Regions from separate parts of the Enterobacter sp. 6722112 genome, predicted to be linked through region 1. Evidence: predicted binding sites of a transcription regulator. Region 1 holds the regulator's gene; each other region holds the start of a gene.
The links. The regulator CRP, encoded in region 1, controls carbon source genes, mostly activating them, when cyclic AMP is high. The targets are predictions, from matches to a motif close to ATGTGANNNNNNTCACAT.

Region 1 (4,166 bases):
CGCTTTGCCACTGCGGCCACAACCAGACCATGCCGCCAAAGGCGATCAGGCAGCCAATTAGCGTATCGACCAGCCGGGCAATAATAAACTGTTCCCCGTTAAGCGTGAGCAGTTGCAGGGTATACACCGCCGTGACCGTAAAGCCCACCATCGCCCAGCCGTAGTTTTTGCGGATGATCAGGTAGCTCACCAGCGTGATCGCCAGCATACCGGCCAGGGTATAGCCTTCCGGCACGTGAAAGTGCAGCGTCACGCCCGCGATAATCAGCCCCGCCATCGTACCGCCCGCCCGATGCAGAATGCGCACCCGCGTGGCGCCATAGCCGTTCTGGGTGACAAACAGCACGGTCATTAAGATCCAGTAGGGTTTCGGCAGGTGCAGGGCCATTCCCATCAGGCTGGCGATGCTCAGCATCACACTGATCCGCGCGGCATTGCGCAGGGCGGAAGATTTCAGTGATAGATAGCTTTTGAGCGCGGGCAGCAGCGGCAGCCGTTTTTGCTTATCGGCCATCAGGTCCCGGGCATAAAGCGGGCGCTGGGTGCGTAACACCCGGGCGATGCGGCTGAAATGCCAGGCAGCAAATTGCCCGACCGGGTTATCCGCGTGCTGACGCGCAATCTTTTCCAGCGCGCCGAGCTGTTTGTCCATGTTAAAGCGCGTCGGGTAGCGGTGATAGAGGATATCGTCAGCCAGCACCCGCAGGCGGGCCGCGACGGTCTGCGCGTTCCAGCGGATCACCGCTTCCGCATGGCTGCGCTCCACCAGCTTTTGCACCTCTTCCGGATTATGAAGGCTGACGGAGATATGCTCCTGCAAATCCAGCCCGACCTGGAAGGTTCGCAGCAGCGGCTTGTATTCATGATTTTTGTTGGCGGCAAGCATGTGCAACTGCTGATAGCACTGGCTGATCAGATCCACCACTTTTTGCTGGCGCGCCAGCAGCGGCGGCAGGGATTTTTCCGGGTCGGTATGTTGAGTGAGCAGGGTGTATTTTGCTTCGCAGTATTCAGCAAGCTGCACGTAGAGCAGGCTCAGGGATTCGCGCAGCGGCTGTTCCCGCCACAGCCAGAACCAGAACCAGTTAAACAGCCCGTACCATAGCGTGCCGAGGGCGTAAATCAGCAATGGCTCCCACACCGGCATATTGCCCGCAAGGCTTAAGGTGAAGATGGCGGCAATCAGCGACGCGGGAAGCAGGCGGGCGTGCAGCGAGCTGATTTCGGCGGTGACGCCGAGCGTCATCGCCAGCACGGTCAGGATCAACGGCAGAGGAATGTCGCGGGCCAGTAAAAGTTGTACGGCAAGGCTACAGCCGGCAAACAGGCAGCCGCCAATAATCAGACGTTTAAAAAAGCGTTTATGCGGCGTATCCAGACCGGCAATGTTGCAGCAGGCGGGCACGAGGGAAAACAGCAGGCCTTGCTGAAGATGTCCGAGGATCAGGCCCACGGCCACGGGAAGACACAGCACCAGCGTTTGTCGTAGTGCGTAGTTAACTTCCGGGTGATAGATCAGCCTGCGCCACATGAGGAGTAGAGACAAAAACGGCGTGCCACCCTGCGGCGGCACGCCGTTTGACCGAAATTAACGGGTTCCGTAGACCACGATAGTTTTACCGTGGGCAGAGATCAGGTTCTGGTCTTCCAGCATCTTCAGGATACGGCCCACTGTTTCACGGGAGCAGCCGACGATCTGACCGATTTCCTGACGGGTAATTTTAATTTGCATACCGTCAGGGTGGGTCATGGCGTCTGGCTGTTTCGCCAGGTTCAACAGCGTCTGCGCGATACGACCGGTCACGTCCAGGAAGGCGAGGTTACCCACCTTCTCAGAGGTCACTTGCAGACGGCGTGCCATCTGGGAAGAAAGACGCATCAGGATGTCAGGGTTGACCTGAATCAGCTGACGGAATTTCTTGTAAGAAATTTCAGCCACTTCACATGCTGTTTTTGCACGAACCCAGGCGCTACGTTCCTGGCCTTCTTCAAACAGGCCCAGTTCACCGATAAAATCGCCCTGGTTCAGATAAGAAAGGATCATCTCTTTCCCTTCTTCATCTTTGATCAGCACGGCCACCGAGCCTTTAACGATGTAATACAACGTTTCCGCTTTTTCACCCTGGTGAATCAGCGTGCTCTTTGATGGGTACTTATGAATGTGGCAATGAGACAAGAACCATTCGAGAGTCGGGTCTGTTTGCGGTTTGCCAAGCACCATGCGCTGTTATCCTCTGTTATAAGCTGTCACCAGAGTCATAAGATGCATCCGGACTCTGGGGTTGCAATCGAATTCTTACCCATACCTGGGAAGTCGGCTGTCGTAACGTTTCGCAGCCAGTAAAGTTTGATGTCCTCTGCATACATGTGTAACGTCAATGTATTACTGTAGCATCCAGAGTGTTTTAGCATAGCTTTCGCCGCGTGTCTCCTGGTGTCTCGCTTCAGCATGACGCAGGTCGCCTTCCGTTGCGAGAAATGTAACGTACACGTAATCTGTCATAAAAAATGCAACGTTGGAGTGAGTGAATATGCAAGCGCGTGTGAAATGGGTTGAAGGGTTAACGTTCCTGGGCGAGTCTGCTTCTGGGCACCAGGTTTTGATGGATGGCAACTCCGGCGATAAAGCGCCAAGCCCAATGGAAATGGTGCTGATGGCGGCAGGCGGATGCAGTGCGATCGACGTGGTGTCGATCCTGCAAAAAGGCCGTCATGACGTGACCGATTGTGAAGTGAAGCTGACGTCGGAACGTCGTGAAGAGGCGCCCCGCCTGTTCACGCATATTAATTTGCACTTTATCGTCACCGGCAAAGAACTGAAGGACGCGGCGGTCTCGCGTGCGGTTGACCTGTCTGCGGAAAAATACTGCTCTGTGGCGTTAATGCTGGAGAAAGCGGTAAAAATCACCCATTCGTATGAAGTGATCGCGGCTTAATTTTTGGCGGGTGGCGCTTCGCTGACCCGCCCTACAAAAGCACGCCCGTAGGCCCGGTAAGCGCAGCGCCACCGGGCAAAACAATTCACGCGATCTGCTTTCCTTCCATCAGCCGCTGCACCAGCGGTGTCATGATCAGCTCCATTGCCAGCCCCATTTTTCCGCCCGGTACCACTAACGTATTCATGTGCGAAATAAACGAACCCTGTAGCATCGCCAGCAGCCAGGGATAATCAATGCCTTCCAGGTTGCGGAAGTGGATCACCACAAAGCTCTCGTCCAGCGACGGGATGCTTTTTGCAGCGAACGGGTTAGAGGTGTCCACGGTGGGGACGCGCTGGAAGTTAATGTGGGTTCGGGAGAACTGCGGCGTCAGGAAGTTGATGTAATCTTCCATGGAGCGCACCACCGAGTCCATGACCGCCTCTCGCGAATGGCCGCGCTCGCTCATGTCACGCGTCAGCTTCTGGATCCACTCAAGGTTAACAATCGGCACCACCCCCACCAGCAAATCCACGTGGCGCGCCACGTCGTGCTGAGGCGTCACCACGCCGCCGTGCAATCCTTCGTAAAACAGCACGTCAGTCGGTTCCGGCAGCGGCTGCCAGGGCGTGAACGTGCCGGGGACCTGGTTCCAGGGCACGGCTTCATCGTAGGTGTGGAGATACTTGCGGGACTGCCCGGTACCGCTTTGCCCGTATTCACGGAAGGTTTGCTCCAGCAGGCCGAAGTCATTGGCCTCCGGGCCGAAGTAGCTGATGTGTTTACCCAGATCGCGCGCCTTGCGGATGGCCATATCCATCTCCGGGCGCGTGTAGCGGTGAAAGCTGTCGCCTTCTACCTCTGCCGCCCGTAAGTTAAGCTGGGCGAAGATCTTGCGGAAGGCGAGGCTGGTGGTAGTGGTTCCCGCCCCACTCGAACCCGTAACGGCAATAACCGGATGTCTGGCAGACATAGCAACTCCCTGACTGGAAAAGTGTAAAGATCAGCCGTGAAACGCGTTGCGTGGCATGATATTGACCGTCTCATGCAGTTCGGACCATACCAGCACCACGTCGCCGCTTTTAAGCTGGCGCTTAACATCGTTGACCTTTTGTTCAAGCGAACGTTCATGTTCACCATAATCGGTGCCTTCGCGCAAGACAAAGCTTTCAATCAGATTATCGAGCGTGTCGGGAGAGAGATCCTGCCAGGGAATAATCATTATTTACCGTCCAGATAAGCCGTTAA
Region 2 (4,166 bases), 2.1 Mb from region 1:
CACTGCCATTCTAGTTGGTTTAGTCAACCGGCGCAGCCGCACTGTCACCAGAGCGGCTGCGGATCTCAGCGTTCATAATTAACGAGTCTCAATCATGGAAAACCGTTTATTACAGGCGAAGGCAACGCGTCCTCAGTACGATCGCGACAGCCTCAAGGCACGCATTGTTCATTTAGGGTTTGGCGCGTTTCACCGTGCGCACCAGGCGGTGTACACCGATATACTCGCCGCAGAACAGGGCAGCGACTGGGGTTACTGCGAAGTTAACCTGATTGGCGGCGAACAGCAGATCGCCGATCTGAAGGCACAGGATAATCTTTATACCGTAGCAGAGATGTCTGCCGATGCGTGGACGGCGCGCGTGGTCGGCGTCGTCAAAAATGCGCTGCATGCGCAGGTCGACGGCCTTGAAACCGTGCTGGCGGCGCTGTGCGATCCGCAGGTCGCCATTGTTTCCCTGACCATCACCGAGAAAGGGTATTGCCACTCCCCGGCAACCGGACAACTGATGTTCGATCATCCGTTAATCGTTGCCGACCTGCAAAACCCCCATCAGCCGAAATCTGCGCCAGGCGTAGTGGTTGAAGCGCTGGCGCGGCGTAAGGCGGCGGGGCTGCCAGCATTCAGCGTGATGTCATGCGATAACATGCCGGAAAACGGCCACGTGATGCGCAATGTCACCTGCGCCTACGCGCGCGCTGTTGACGGCGAACTGGCCGACTGGATTGAAGCGAACGTCACCTTCCCGTCAACCATGGTGGACCGTATTGTGCCCGCCGTCACGGCTGAAACGCTGGATAAAATTGAACAGCTGACCGGCGTACGCGATCCGGCAGGTGTCGCCTGCGAGCCGTTCCGCCAGTGGGTGGTAGAAGATAATTTCGTCGCCGGACGTCCACAGTGGGAAAAGGCCGGTGCGGAACTGGTTTCTGATGTCATTCCGTTTGAAGAGATGAAGCTGCGTATGCTTAACGGCAGCCACTCGTTCCTGGCCTATCTCGGCTACCTGGCCGGTTATCAGCACATTAACGACTGCATGGAAGATGAACATTATCGCGCAGCCGCGCATGCGCTAATGCTGAAAGAGCAGGCGCCGACGCTGAAAGTGAAGGGGGTGGATTTAGCTCACTATGCCGACCTGCTGATCGCACGTTACAGCAATCCGGCCCTGCGCCACCGCACCTGGCAAATCGCCATGGACGGTAGCCAGAAATTGCCGCAGCGGATGCTCGATTCCGTTCGCTGGCACCTTGTCCACCAGAAACCCTTCCCGCTGCTGGCCCTCGGTGTTGCGGGCTGGATGCGTTATGTCGGCGGTGTGGATGAGCAGGGTAACGCGATTAAGGTGAGCGATCCGCAGCTGGCGGTGATTCAGGCGGCGGTAAACGGTAGCGCTGAAGGCGAAAGCCGCGTTAGCGCGCTGTTGGGCATTGAGGCTATTTTCGGTAACGAGCTGCCGAAGGACGCGGTGTTTGTGGCTGCGGTCATGCAGGCCTATCAAACGTTGCTGCAAAAAGGCGCGAAGGCCACGGTTGCTGAGTACGCCTCCCGGCTTTAACGCGATGACATGCCGCCGTCCGCGGCGGCATGTCGGGGCGCAGCTTAGTGCATCCCCAGGCGAATCAGCTCAATCGGTTCGAACTTACCTTCGCATCCTTCGACTTCAACCGTTTTACCACGGCGCACCTGCTCGGCATTAAGGCCGTCGCTGTGGATCGCTTTAATCACGCCGAACTGGCCTGTGCCGCTAATCATGACGCGGCTGCCAGTGGTGATTGCATTTCGGTTACGGTCGTATGTCATCATGGTATTTTCTCCTCTCGTACTTATCCGTTACGGCGCTAATTCAACGGCTGCCGTTCACGGGGCACTATTAATACGCCTCTCTTTAACGAAATTATTTGCTTTTGATCAAGCTCACACTTTTTTCTTATTTCATGCAGGCGTTGACGGTTCAGGACACCACTTTACAAAGCGGACAGTTATTTTCCTTAATTGATAGTTTCCGGGTGCAAGTGTTTAGGCTTTGTTTATATCCACAATGTCATTCTGGAGGCAGAAAATAACCCTTCATCGGAAAAGGAGTCAGGCTTATGTATAAGAAAATTTTGATGCCTGTTGATGTGTTTGAAATGGATTTGAGCGATAAAGCGGTACGCCACGCGGTCAACCTCGCGAAGGCGGAAGGCGCGACGATCAACCTGGTCAACATTCTCCCTAACAGCAGCCGTTCGTTACTGCGGGGGTTCAATGCCGATATTAAGAAGTTCGAAGAGTATATGACCGCCGAGTCTGATAAGAAGATGAAGGCGCTGAAACGGCTCTTTGATATGTCCCCGGACAATATTGACTGTGAAGTTCGCTTCGGCAACGTACGCGATGAAATCATCAAGCTCAGCAAAGAGGGGAAATACGACGTTATTGTTATCGGATCAAAAAATCCGAGCATTACAACCCATCTGCTGGGTTCAAATGCTGAAACTATTCTGCGCTACGCCACTATTCCGGTATTAGTGGTCCGCTAATTACTTCGCCGCAACCGAAAGGAGGCGGCGAGGTTTTATTCTTCGTTGAACCACTCGCGGTTTTCCTGGCGAATTAACTGAACTGACTCACTAATTTCCTGAAGGTGAAGCGTCATCGCTTTATCTACGGCTTCCACGTCGCGTTTTTCCAGCGCGCTGAAAATATCATGATGCTGGCGCAGCAACATCTCTGGCGGAGAAACATGGTCGAGGCTCATGTAGCGCACGCGGTCGATGGTAGCTTTGATGTTTTCGACGGTATCCCACGCGAGCTGGCACTCGGCGATCTGCGCCAGTTTCTGGTGGAACTCGTCGTCCAGCTGGAAAAAGTCGTTTAACTGTTTGCGGTCGATGGCGATTCGTTGCTGATGCAGGTTTTGCTCCAGCAGGTAGCACTGGTTATCGTTGATGAGCGACGCGGCGCGACGCACCACGGCGCACTCGATGGCCTGGCGAACAAAACAGCCATTCCGTACCTGCGAAAGCGAAATTTTATTTACATAGCTGCCGCGCTGAGGGCGGATCTGAATAAGGCCGTTTTCTGCGAGCTTAATAAACGCCTCACGTACGGGCTGACGGGAAACGTCAAAACGTACCGAAACCTCTTTTTCTGAGAGTGGCGTTCCCGGTGGGATCAGGCAGCGAACAATATCACGGCGTAAGATGCGATATATTTGCTGATTAACGGGCTGGGTAGGATTAAGTTGCGATTCAGCGGCCATGGGTTGTGATTTCTCAGAGAGTTAACCTGAACATACTACCATTCTTTTCCCTGCCATCACATACCCGGCCCGCAGGCCGGGCAGGGTAAATTAACCGCGATGCACGCTGAGTCCGGCATAGGTCTGGCTGACGGGCATCATCTCAACCGTATTGATGTTGACATGCTTCGGCAGATTCGCGACCCACCAGACGGTTTCGGTGATATCTTCCGGCGTCAGCGCATTCGCGTTTTCATAGGTTTTATCCGCTTTCGCGTCGTCGCCTTTGAAACGCACGTTGGAGAATTCAGTTCCGCCTACCAGACCCGGTTCAACATCGGTCACGCGGATCGCGGTTCCGTGCAGGTCGGTGCGCAGGTTCAGACTGAACTGGCGGACAAAGGCTTTGGTCGCGCCATAGACGTTGCCGCCCGCGTAAGGCCAGCTTCCGGCGGTGGAACCGATGTTAATGATATGGCCACGGTTACGTTCAACCATGCCCGGCAGCACGGCGCGGGTCATGTACACCAGCCCTTTGTTGTTGGTGTCGATCATGTTTTCCCAGTCTTCCACGCTGGCTTTGTGGGCAGGCTCCATGCCCAGTGCCAGGCCAGCGTTATTGACCAGCACGTCAATTTCACGCCATTCGGCAGGCAGGTTGGCAATCATCTCTTCGATGGCGGCGCGGTTGCGGACGTCCAGCTGCGCGGTCAGAATGCTGTCACCCAGCTCGTCTTTTAGCTCCTGCAAACGCTCCTGACGACGCCCTGTTGCAATCACTTTGTGTCCGTTGGCGACGAAGCGACGCGTGATGCTTTCACCAAAACCCGCTGTCGCCCCGGTAACTAAAATAATCATCTCACTGTTCCTCAACGCTTTTTGTGTTGTACTAACATAGCACGCTCTCCGGCACGTCGTTAAGGCAACATTTGTATGACGC
Region 3 (4,166 bases), 440 kb from region 1:
GCGACGTCTGCGAATTTACCGATACCGTGGGTAGATGCCTGCGCACGGTGAGCCGTACCGAATGCATCCATCACGAATACGTCGCACAGCGCAGCGTATTTTTTGGACAGGGTTTCGTCGTCTTTCTTTTCGCCTTTGTTGAAGCGAACGTTTTCCAGAACAACCAGCTCACCTTCGGCAACTTCCACGCCGTCCAGGTAATCTTTCACCAGGCGAACCGGGCTGGACAGTTTGTCTTTCAGGTAATTAACAACCGGCAGCAGAGAGAACTCTTCGTTGTACTCGCCTTCAGTTGGACGGCCCAGGTGGGAGGTGACCATCACTTTAGCGCCCTGCTTCAGAGCCAGTTCAATGGTTGGCAGAGATGCACGGATACGCGCGTCGCTGGTCACTTTGCCATCTTTAACCGGTACGTTCAGATCGGCACGGATGAAAACGCGTTTACCTGCCAGATCCAGATCGGTCATCTTAATTACAGACATGGTGAATCCTCTCGTTGATTCTTAAAGTTTTGCAAGCGCAAGGTGCGCTCTACCTGAAACCTTTTGCGGCCATGGCTAACGTGGTGTCGAGCATTCGGTTAGCAAAGCCCCATTCGTTATCACACCAGACCAGCGTCTTGATAAGGTGCGCACCACTGACTCGCGTCTGCGTGCCATCCACGATGGCGCTGTGCGGGTCGTGGTTAAAATCTACTGAGACCAACGGTAATTCCGTATAGTCAACTATACCATGAAATGCTCCCTGTGCCGCTTTTTGCAGCAACAGGTTGACTTCACAGGCTTTTACCGGTTTTTTCACCGTCACGCTAAGATCGATTGCGGTGACGTTTATCGTCGGCACGCGCACGGCAATCGCTTCGAAACGGTCGTTAAACTGCGGGAAAATACGGGTGATCCCGGCAGCCAGTTTCGTATCCACCGGAATGATGGACTGGCTCGCCGCGCGAGTGCGCCGTAAATCCGGATGGTAGGCGTCGATGACCTGCTGATCGTGCATGGCGGAGTGAATCGTGGTCACGGTGCCGGATTCAATGCCATACGCATCGTCTAACAGTTTAATGACCGGAATAATGCAGTTGGTGGTGCAGGAGGCGTTGGAGACAATGCGGTGTTCAGCTTGCAGCTCGTGCTGGTTGACGCCAAACACGACGGTGGCGTCGAGGTCGTTACTGCCGGGATGGGAGAACAGCACTTTTTTCGCGCCAGCATTCAGATGCGCTTCGCCATGTTCACGGTTACCGTACACGCCGGTACAGTCCAGCACCACATCCACACCCAGTTCGCGCCAGGGCAGCCCTTCAATACTGTTCTCATGCAGCACGCGGATGGCATCGTCACCGACGAACAGCTGTTCCCTTTCCTGGCGAACGTCCCAGGCAAAGCGACCGTGGCTGGTGTCATATTTCAACAAATGCGCCATGCCCGCAGCATCCGCCAGTTCATTGATTGCCACCACGGTGATTTCCGCACGACGCCCGGATTCATATAAAGCACGAACCACGTTGCGTCCGATGCGACCGAAGCCATTAATCGCTACGCGTACGGTCATAGATCTCCTGCAAAGCTATCCCTGAGTTTGAGGTGGCTGAAAGAGTAATCCAGCGACGCCCGAAGGGGAATCCTTGCTGTCACAAACTGCGATTGATTGGTCAATTGTCGAACATTTAATCGACTGAAACGCTTCAGCAAGAATAAGCGAATCGGGGAATAAAAGGAATCTCTGTCCAGATTAAGAGCGATTTTATCTGATCTCCATCACATTTTTCCGGAATAATCCCTTTTCATCCCGCCACGTAAAAACGCGGCGGGTCGACCGGAGCCCCTACTGAAAGCCGCTGAGGATCAGACGAGTCGGTATTCGCCATTTGCCGACATCATCAGTTCAACATTGGCAGGACGGCTGTGACGCAAAGCACGCTCCACGTTTGGCCCGTCGGTGCGCGCATAAAACGCGTCGGCGTCGGCCTGAGAGAGTCCGCCGGCCAGCTTACGTCCAACCAGGCGCGTACGTAAGGCTTCGGCGGGGGCGCGAATAAACAATGAAAAATCACAGTATTCCATCAGCGTTCGCCATCGTTCGTCATCAAGCAGCAGCCAGTTACCCTCAACAATCACGACAGGGGCCGTTACCACGATTGCATCTTCGACAGGGTCGTGCGTTTGCCGGTCATACTGCGGCCAGGTACCGTCGCCCTCTTTTATCTGCCGCAGATGTTGCGCCAGCCTGTCGACATCAAAGGTCTCCGGAGCGCCTTTGTACGCGCGCAGGTTATGCGCTTCCAGCCAGACGTTGTAGTGATGAAATCCATCCATTGGCAACGTCTGAATCGGAGCGAGCCCCTCCATCTGACGAGAGAGATATTCCCAGAAGGCGGTCAGCGTGGACTTGCCCGTACCGGGCGGGGCGCTGAGAAAAACAATCGTACGTCTGCTGGCGCTGGCGAAATGCCGTTTCGCCAGTTGCCGCAGCAAAGGCTTATGAACATTTTCAATTTCGTCGTCAGGATAATGTGCTTCTACATATAGCCCATTGACCGTTAGCCCAATTTTCACGGCGTAAGTTCCTTTAAAATTGTCGTTACCGCCAGGGTGAGCGCCGTCTTGATCATTGCGGTAAAGCGCACCTCAGACCATGCGGCAAAGTCAGCAAATTTCATCGACTCCAGCGCGCTGAATAACGTCGCGTTACGGGTGATGCAATTAACGTTGCTGATAAAATCCCAGGTGATGTCATCGGCGAAGCCAGGGATCGTATCCTGCTCGTTCAGATACTGATAAAACTGCGAAAAATGCGTTATGTCGGCGTAGAGCCATTTTTCCATTTTCCCCAGCGCATAGATCAGGCGTAACGCCACATCGATGTCATCAAGCGGCCCACTCCGGGCGAGTAACGGCTTCACTGCATATTCCACGATCTCTTCATCGTTATCGACAAACAGCGACGGCAGAAAACATTTAATGCCCTGGAGTAAAAAAGACTGTGCCGTCGTCATGAATGCGAGGAGGTTATTCTGAGCATCCAGTTGCTCAAGCACATCGTCTTCTGTCAGCGTCGTCATTTGTATCTCGATAAATCACCGTGAATGCAGAGAGTCTATTATATTACACGTTCGATCTGCGCCGCCGATCAGTAAAGTTTGCGTGCGCACACCCTTCGCAACCTGTTGAATACCTTTAACCAGTTCGCCACCCGTCACGCCCGTCGCGCTGAACAGGATGTCATTGCCCTTTACCAGTTCGCTAAGGGTATAGATACGATTGACTTCCACCTTCATCTCCGCACAGCGACGGTGCTCCTGCACGGCGACCCGACGGTTCTCAGGACTCTCCCCTTTCGCTTCACAAAAATCGATCAGCTCCGCCTGCATATCGCCACCCAGCGCTTTCACCGCGCAGGCGGAGATCACCCCTTCCGGCGCGCCGCCTGTGGTGTACATCAGATCATAGGGATTATCCTGTAAGCAGGTCAGAACGCTGGCGGCGACATCGCCATCGGGCAGCGCAAACACTTTCACGCCCAGCTGCGTCGCCTCGGCAATTGCATTTTGCAGGCGCGGTTTGTCCAGCGTCACCATCCGCAGATGCTCCAGCGGCTTGCCCAGCGCCCGGGCAACGTTGCGAAGGTTGTCTGCCAGCGGGAGATCGAGGCTGATTGCCCCGGCTGCCGCTGCGTTAACCACCAGTTTTTTCATGTACATATCAGGGGCATGAAACAGGCGGCCCTCAGGCGCAAACGCCATCACAGCCAGCGCATTGCTTTGCCCCATCGCCACCATGCGGGTGCCCTCGATGGGATCGACGGCAATATCCACCGCCGGGCCGATGCCGCTTCCGACCTCCTCGCCAATCCACAGCATTGGCGCATGGTCGATCTCACCTTCGCCGATAACGATACGCCCGCGCATCGCTATCGCGTTTAGCGCCTCGCGCATGGCGGTTACCGCCAGCCCGTCGATTCGGTTTTTATCGCCGCACCCGGTTTGCGGCCAGGCGGCCAACGCCGCCTGTTCCGTAACGCGAAAGAGCGGCCATGCCAGAGACATCATGCCGCCGCCTCCCCAATATCCACACCAAACTGCGCCAGCAGATAGCGCTCTGCTTTTTCATTCCAGATGCCGTGCGTCTCTTCCACAAGCCTTGCCAGCTCCCGGAAAAGCGGATCGG

Region 2: the regulator CRP is predicted to act here: its motif matches at 1,906-1,923, upstream of ydfZ (putative selenium delivery protein YdfZ).
Region 3: the regulator CRP is predicted to act here: its motif matches at 1,746-1,763, upstream of epd (erythrose-4-phosphate dehydrogenase).

The regions. Positions count from the first base shown of each region.
Region 1 is NZ_JBZWGR010000007.1:3,902,153-3,906,318, reverse strand. Features, by position in the region: gene AC4OVU_RS20270 (YccS/YhfK family putative transporter) at 1-1,531, opposite strand, end outside; gene crp (cAMP-activated global transcriptional regulator CRP) at 1,589-2,221, opposite strand; gene AC4OVU_RS20260 (OsmC family protein) at 2,532-2,936, shown strand; gene AC4OVU_RS20255 (phosphoribulokinase) at 3,022-3,891, opposite strand; gene AC4OVU_RS20250 (YheU family protein) at 3,922-4,140, opposite strand; gene AC4OVU_RS20245 (hydrolase) at 4,140-4,166, opposite strand, start outside.
Region 2 is NZ_JBZWGR010000007.1:1,842,138-1,846,303, forward strand. Features, by position in the region: gene AC4OVU_RS10405 (mannitol dehydrogenase family protein) at 95-1,558, shown strand; gene ydfZ (putative selenium delivery protein YdfZ) at 1,603-1,806, opposite strand; gene AC4OVU_RS10415 (universal stress protein) at 2,094-2,525, shown strand; gene AC4OVU_RS10420 (GntR family transcriptional regulator) at 2,561-3,247, opposite strand; gene ydfG (bifunctional NADP-dependent 3-hydroxy acid dehydrogenase/3-hydroxypropionate dehydrogenase YdfG) at 3,338-4,084, opposite strand.
Region 3 is NZ_JBZWGR010000007.1:3,464,153-3,468,318, forward strand. Features, by position in the region: gene pgk (phosphoglycerate kinase) at 1-482, opposite strand, end outside; gene epd (erythrose-4-phosphate dehydrogenase) at 532-1,551, opposite strand; gene AC4OVU_RS18005 (nucleoside/nucleotide kinase family protein) at 1,845-2,555, opposite strand; gene AC4OVU_RS18010 (MltR family transcriptional regulator) at 2,552-3,061, opposite strand; gene glpX (class II fructose-bisphosphatase) at 3,077-4,048, opposite strand; gene AC4OVU_RS18020 (zinc-binding dehydrogenase) at 4,045-4,166, opposite strand, start outside.